Linked DNA regions of Methylomagnum ishizawai. The protein of the gene in region 2 interacts with the protein of the main gene of each other region in a pairwise test. Links are inferred from orthologs where the notes say so. Each region holds a gene or a part of one and is shown on either strand. Other genes may lie near its edges.

Region 1 (3,199 bases), on a different replicon or contig from region 2:
AGCGGTCCAGCGCCCCGGCCCTTTGGGTGGCGACCCAGGCGGAGAAGCGCTCCACCGGCTCGCGGTTGGACTCGGTGGGCAGAGCGGGCAATTGTTCTTGCAAACGGTGCGCGGCTTCCAACGCGCCTTCCAGATAACCGCCGCCGTAGCGGGCGGTTTCCGAAGACCCGAACAACAGCTTCCCGGCCCAATACGGACGGGTCAGGCGCGGATTGGCGTATTCGGGGTGTTGATCCGGGCGTTCCAGGTCCAGGGTGGCGCAGGTGTGGGGTTCCGCCGCCCAATCCTGGTAGTGGAATTCGCCGGTTTCGGCCTCGTTGCCGAAGAATTGCACCAACTGGCTCTGGACCAGCATCGGCATCCCGTCCTTGAAAGCCGCGCGGTTCTGCGGCGACAAGGCCACAAAGCCACCCAGGGCCGCTTGGTCGGGTTCGGCCCCGCAGGCGTCGAATAATTCGCCCAGCGCGGCTTGCTCGTGGCGGGCGAAACCATTGCCGGATTTCCCGGCCTCGCGCCAGAAGGCTTTGGGATAGGCGACCACGGCCTTGGCCTCGCCCGCCATCCAGGTCGGGGTTTCCTGGAGGGCGGCGCGGGCGTCCTCGCCCAGGGGCGGTTCGAAGGCGATGCGCTCCTCGACCACCCGCGGCGGGATCGCCAGTACCACCCGGCGGGCTTCGACCACCGTGGTGGCATCACCCGCCTGGAAATGCAAGGCGACATGGTCGCCCCGGTCTTCCAGCCGGGCGAGGACGTGCCCGGCTTTGATCCGTTCCGGGGGAACCGGGGCGGCGACGGCGTCGATCAAAGCGGCTATGCCGCCCGCCACGCGCCGGGCACCGTTATGGACCGGATCGGAGCCTAGCGATTCGATCTTGCCATCGGCTTCCTTGAGGCCCAAGACCTCGCCGCCGTCATGCTGGGGAAAGCTGGACAAGCCCAGTTCGGCCACCCAGTGGGCCATGCGCGGATGGATATCCGGCCAGAACCAGGTTGGTCCCAGGTCCAGCGCCGTCCCGGCGGTCGCCGAGGGCACCGATAGCACCCGGCCACCCAAACGGTCGCGGGCCTCGAACAGGACGTAATCGCGCCCCTTGCTTTCCAAACCGCGGGCCAGCGCCAAACCGCACAGCCCGCCACCTACAATGGCCGTATCCAGCATGATTCACCTCTTCTCAGGGTCGTGGAATCCGGCCCCGGACCCGGCGCCTTCGCCGCTTCGGATCGACGGCTTCCGCGCGGCCCGGATTCCGCTACGCGCCATCCGGGCTATGGGTGCCTGTCGATCCGGGCGGTCGGGACGCTAGCCCAGCAAAGCCGGTTTGATTTGCTCCAGCCAAGCGTCGATGCGCTCGCCGGTCATCTCGCTCTGGTTCTCGTGGTCGAGGACCAGGCCGACGAACTTGCCATCGACGATGGCATTGGATTTCTCGAAGCTATAACCCTCGGTGGGCCATGCGCCCACCACCTTGGCCCCGCCCTCGATGGCGAGGTTGTAGAGGAAGATCAAGGCATCGACGAACTCGTGGCCATAGCCTTCCTGGTCGCCATAGCCGAACAGGGCGATGGTCTTGCCGCTCAAATCCTTGCCCTTCAATTGCGGCAGGAACTCCTCCCAACTCTCGTCGCTGGCCCCGGAACCCAGGCCCGGCAATTCGCCGTCGCCCAGGGTCGGGGTGCCCAGGATGAGGGCGTCGTATTTCAGGAAGTCTTCGACCGTGGCCTTTTTCACATCGACCGGCGCATCCGCCGCGTCGCCCAGCTTCTTGGCGATGGATTTCGCGGCTTTCCGGGTGTTGCCGGTGTCCGAGCCGAAAAAGATGCCGATTTTGCCTGCCATAGGTTTTCCTCTTACTTTCGAGTTGAAAAGACGTTAAAAGCGCTAGGGTATTTATGATTTGGGCGGAGTTTCCCCGCGGGGGCCGGACGGAACGGCCCCCTGGGATTCGTACATGGGTAGGGTTAAACGCCCGCGGGAAGGATCAAGCGCACTGCTTGTCTTCTTCGGTTTCGTAGATCCGGTAGGGCGGGATTTCGCCGCTGACGACCTTCTCGTCCACCACCACCTTGGAGACCATTTCCTCGGAGGGCAGCTCGTACATGGTTTCGAGCAGCACATTCTCCAAAATGGTGCGGAGGCCGCGGGCGCCGGTCTTGCGCTCGATGGCTTTTTGCGCCACCAATTTCAGCGCGTCCGGGCGGATTTCGAGGTCGCAATCCTCCATCTCGAACAACTTTTGATACTGCTTGACCAGGGCGTTCTTGGGTTGGGTGAGAATTTGCATCAGGGCGGCCTCGTCCAATTCCTCCAGGGTCGCGACCACCGGCAAGCGGCCCACGAATTCGGGGATCAGCCCATAGCGGATCAAATCGTCGGCCTCCACCCCGGCCAGGATTTCGCCGACATTGCGGCTGTCGTCCTTGCTCTTGACCTCGGCGGAGAAACCGATGCCGCCGGTTTCGGAACGCTGGCGGATGGTCTTGTCCAGCCCGGCGAAGGCACCGCCACAGATGAACAGGATATTGGCGGTGTTGACTTGCAGGAACTCCTGCTGCGGATGCTTGCGGCCCCCTTGCGGCGGGATCGAGGCGATAGTGCCTTCGATCAACTTGAGCAAGGCTTGCTGCACGCCCTCGCCCGAGACATCGCGGGTGATGGAGGGATTGGCGGATTTGCGGGAAATCTTGTCGATCTCGTCGATGTAGACGATGCCGGTCTCGGCCTTCTCCACATCGTAATCGCACTTCTGCAACAGCTTGAGGATGATGTTCTCGACATCCTCGCCCACATAGCCGGCCTCGGTCAGGGTGGTGGCGTCGGCGACGGTGAAGGGCACGTCGAGGACGCGGGCCAGGGTCTCGGCCAGCAGGGTCTTGCCGGAGCCAGTGGGTCCGACCAGGAGGATATTGCTCTTGGTCAATTCCACATCGTTCTTGCGGGCGTGGGCTTTGAAGCGCAGCCGCTTATAGTGGTTATAGACCGCGACCGACAGTATCCGCTTGGGGCGTTCCTGGCCGATCACATAATCGTCGAGAGTGGCCTTGATTTCCTTGGGCTTGGGGAGATGGCCCAGGTTTTCGTCGGCGGTTTCGTAGAGTTCCTCGCGCAGGATGTCGTTGCACAGTTCCACGCATTCGTCGCACACGAAAACCGCCGGCCCCGCGATGAGCTTCTTGACCTCGTGCTGGTTTTTACCACAGA
Region 2 (3,246 bases):
CGACCGGAAAGCCTGGGCCTTGCCTGAACCTGTGGTTTGGCAGGTCGCCGCTTTCAGCCTGGTCGAATCGCGCCTGGGCCGCGCAGGCTCCGCGTATACGCCGCGTCAAGCCTGGCGCCTGGAAAATGTCGAGGCTATTCCGGGGCCGGGGTCTGTGGGATAATCGTCGGCCTTTCAACTGATTGGGCGGTCTCATCACGATGGACGAGAACAAGCGGAAAGCCCTGAGCGCGGCGCTCTCCCAAATCGACAAGCAATTCGGCAAAGGTTCGGTTATGCGTCTCGGCGATATGGCCGCGATGCGCGATATCGAGGTGATTTCTACCGGCTCCCTGACCCTTGATATTGCCTTGGGCTGCGGTGGCTTGCCGCGCGGGCGCATCGTCGAAATCTACGGTCCCGAATCCTCCGGCAAAACCACCCTGACCCTGGAAGTGATCGCCCAGGCCCAGAAACTGGGCGGGGTCGCGGCCTTCATCGACGCCGAACACGCCCTGGACCCCAGCTACGCCGAGAAGATCGGCGTCAACCTCGACGACCTCCTGATTTCCCAGCCCGACACCGGCGAACAAGCCTTGGAAATCGCCGATATGCTGGTGCGTTCCGGCGGCGTGGACGTGCTGGTGGTGGACTCGGTGGCGGCTTTGACCCCCAAGGCCGAAATCGAAGGCGAGATGGGCGATTCCCATGTCGGCTTGCAAGCCCGCTTGATGTCGCAGGCTTTACGCAAGCTCACCGCCAATATCAAGCGTTCCAACACCCTGGTCATCTTCATCAACCAAATCCGCATGAAGATCGGCGTGATGTTCGGCAGCCCCGAAACCACCACCGGCGGCAACGCCTTGAAGTTCTACGCTTCGGTGCGCCTCGACATCCGCCGCATCGGCGCCCTCAAGAGCGGCGACGAAGTGGTCGGCAACGAAACCCGCGTGAAAGTGGTCAAGAACAAGGTGGCCCCGCCGTTCCGGGAGGCCACGTTCGAGATTCTCTATGGCGAAGGCGTGTCCCGCGAAGGCGAATTGATCGACCTGGGCGTGGATCATGGCATCGTACAGAAATCCGGTTCCTGGTATAGCTATAGCGGTGAGCGTATCGGCCAGGGCAAGGACAATGTCCGCAACCTGTTGAAGGAACGCCCCGAACTGGCCGAATCCATCGAGGCCAAAATCCGCGAGAAAGCGCTGGCGACCCCGCCCGCGCCGGGTCCGGCCCCCGCCGACGAGGTCGAGGAGGCCGAACTCTGACCGAGCCATCCGACGATAGGCGGGCGGTGCTGGCCGCTTGCCTCCGTTATCTCTCCCGCCGTGAATACGGTCGCGCCGAACTGCGGCAAAAGCTCTTGTCGCGAGGTTACCCGGAATCCCTGGTCGATGAGGTCGTCGCCGACGCCGTGCGCGACGGGCTACAGAGCGATGCGCGTTTCGCCGAATCGTTCGTGCGCGGCAGGGTCGGCAAGGGCTATGGTTCGGCGCGGATCCAGCGGGAACTCAGGCAACGCGGCATCGGGGACGCGCCCGATCTCAAGGAATGGGATTGGGAGGCGCAGATCGACAAGGTTTACCGCAAGAAATACGGCGACACCCTGCCGGACGGTTTGCCGGAACGGGCATCGCGGGAACGTTTTTTGCTTGGCAGGGGCTTCGGGCACGACGACATCCGCCAATTATTCCGGCGCTTGGCGCGGCGCGGACTAGCACAACCAGACGATTGACAATGGCAACCCTATGACCAGTTCGGAACTGCGATCCTTATTCCTCAACTTCTTCCAAGAACGCGGCCACGCCGTGGTGGCGTCCAGCCCCTTGATTCCGGGCAACGATCCGACCTTGCTGTTCACCAACGCCGGCATGGTGCAGTTCAAGGATGTGTTCCTCGGGCGGGAAGAGCGTGGCTATGTGCGGGCGGCGTCCTCGCAGCGCTGTGTGCGGGCGGGCGGCAAGCACAACGACCTGGAGAATGTGGGGTATACCGCGCGCCATCACACCTTCTTCGAGATGCTGGGCAATTTCAGCTTCGGCGATTATTTCAAGCGCGACGCCATCCGCTACGCCTGGGAATTCCTGACCGGCGTGTTGGGCTTGCCGCCGGAACGGCTGTGGATCACGGTCTACGACCAGGACACCGAAGCCGCCGCTATCTGGCTGAACGAGGTCGGGATCGACCCGAACCGCTTTTCCCGCATCGGCACCAAGGACAACTTCTGGAGCATGGGCGACACCGGCCCTTGCGGTCCCTGCACTGAAATCTTCTACGACCACGGTGCCCATATCGCGGGCGGTCCGCCCGGCTCCCCCGACGAGGACGGCGACCGCTACATCGAGATTTGGAACCTCGTGTTCATGCAGTACGACCGCTCGGCGGATGGCACCCTGACCCCGCTGCCCAAGCCTTCGGTGGATACCGGCATGGGCTTGGAGCGCATCGCGGCGGTGGCGCAGGGCGTACACAGCAATTACGAAATCGACCTGTTCCGCACCTTGGTCCAAGCCGCCGCCGAATTGGCCGGGCTTTCCAATACCGACAATAGCTCGCTGCGGGTGCTGGCCGACCATATCCGTTCTTGTGCTTTCCTGGTCGCCGATGGCGTGTTGCCGTCCAACGAAGGGCGGGGCTATGTGCTGCGCCGCATTATCCGCCGGGCCATCCGCCATGGCTATAAGCTTGGCATCCGTGATGTTTTCTTCTACAAGCTGGTCGCGCCGTTATGCGCCGAGATGGGCGAAGCCTATCCCGAACTGGTCGCCGCCCGCGCCACGGTCGAGCAGGTGTTGCGCAAGGAGGAAGAGCGCTTCGCCGAGACCCTGGACCAGGGCATGAAGATTCTGGAAACCCATCTCAAAGGCTTGAGCGGCACCGTCATTCCCGGCGAAACCGTGTTCCAGCTTTATGATACCTATGGTTTTCCGGTCGATCTCACCGCCGACATCGCCCGCGAACATGGCCTGACCCCGGATTTGGCCGGTTTTGAAAAAGCCATGGAGGCGCAACGCGAACGCGCCCGTGCCGCCAGCCATTTCGCGGTGGATTATTCGCAGGATGTGGCGGTGGATGTGCATTGCCAATTCACCGGCTATACCCATCTGGCCGACGATGCCCGCGTCGTGGCCTTGCTCAAGGGGGGCAAGTCCGTCGATCAATTGGCGGCGGGCGACGAGGGCGTGGTTATCCTCGATAAGACGCCATTCTATGGCGAATCCGGTGGCCAAGTCGGCGATGTGGGTATCCTCCGCGCCGGGAACGCGCTGT

The links.
Region 1: the proteins of B9N93_RS14125 (region 2) and B9N93_RS23025 interact in binary tests that used the Escherichia coli proteins (3 or more experiments, as listed by UniProt). The link is inferred for Methylomagnum ishizawai from one-to-one orthologs.

Annotation. Positions count from the first base shown.
Region 1 is NZ_FXAM01000003.1:230,852-234,050, forward strand. The notes cover bases 70-2,950. They hold B9N93_RS23025 (flavodoxin), read right to left. Parts: upstream 1,838-2,950; coding sequence 1,301-1,837; downstream 70-1,300. Other genes in these bases: B9N93_RS23020 (flavin monoamine oxidase family protein), read right to left, coding at 70-1,159; clpX (ATP-dependent Clp protease ATP-binding subunit ClpX), read right to left, coding at 1,980-2,950. Also shown: more of B9N93_RS23020, read right to left, coding at 1-69; more of clpX, read right to left, coding at 2,951-3,199. UniProt on the Escherichia coli protein: Low-potential electron donor to a number of redox enzymes. Involved in the reactivation of inactive cob(II)alamin in methionine synthase.
Region 2 is NZ_FXAM01000001.1:3,187,778-3,191,023, reverse strand. What follows is about bases 63-2,990. They hold B9N93_RS14125 (regulatory protein RecX), read left to right. Parts: upstream 63-1,270; coding sequence 1,271-1,711; downstream 1,712-2,990. Other genes in these bases: alaS (alanine--tRNA ligase), read left to right, coding at 1,725-2,990; recA (recombinase RecA), read left to right, coding at 201-1,244; thpR (RNA 2',3'-cyclic phosphodiesterase), read left to right, coding at 63-163. In the rest of the region: more of thpR, read left to right, coding at 1-62; more of alaS, read left to right, coding at 2,991-3,246. UniProt on the Escherichia coli protein: Modulates RecA activity through direct physical interaction. Can inhibit both RecA recombinase and coprotease activities. May have a regulatory role during the SOS response. Inhibits DNA strand exchange in vitro.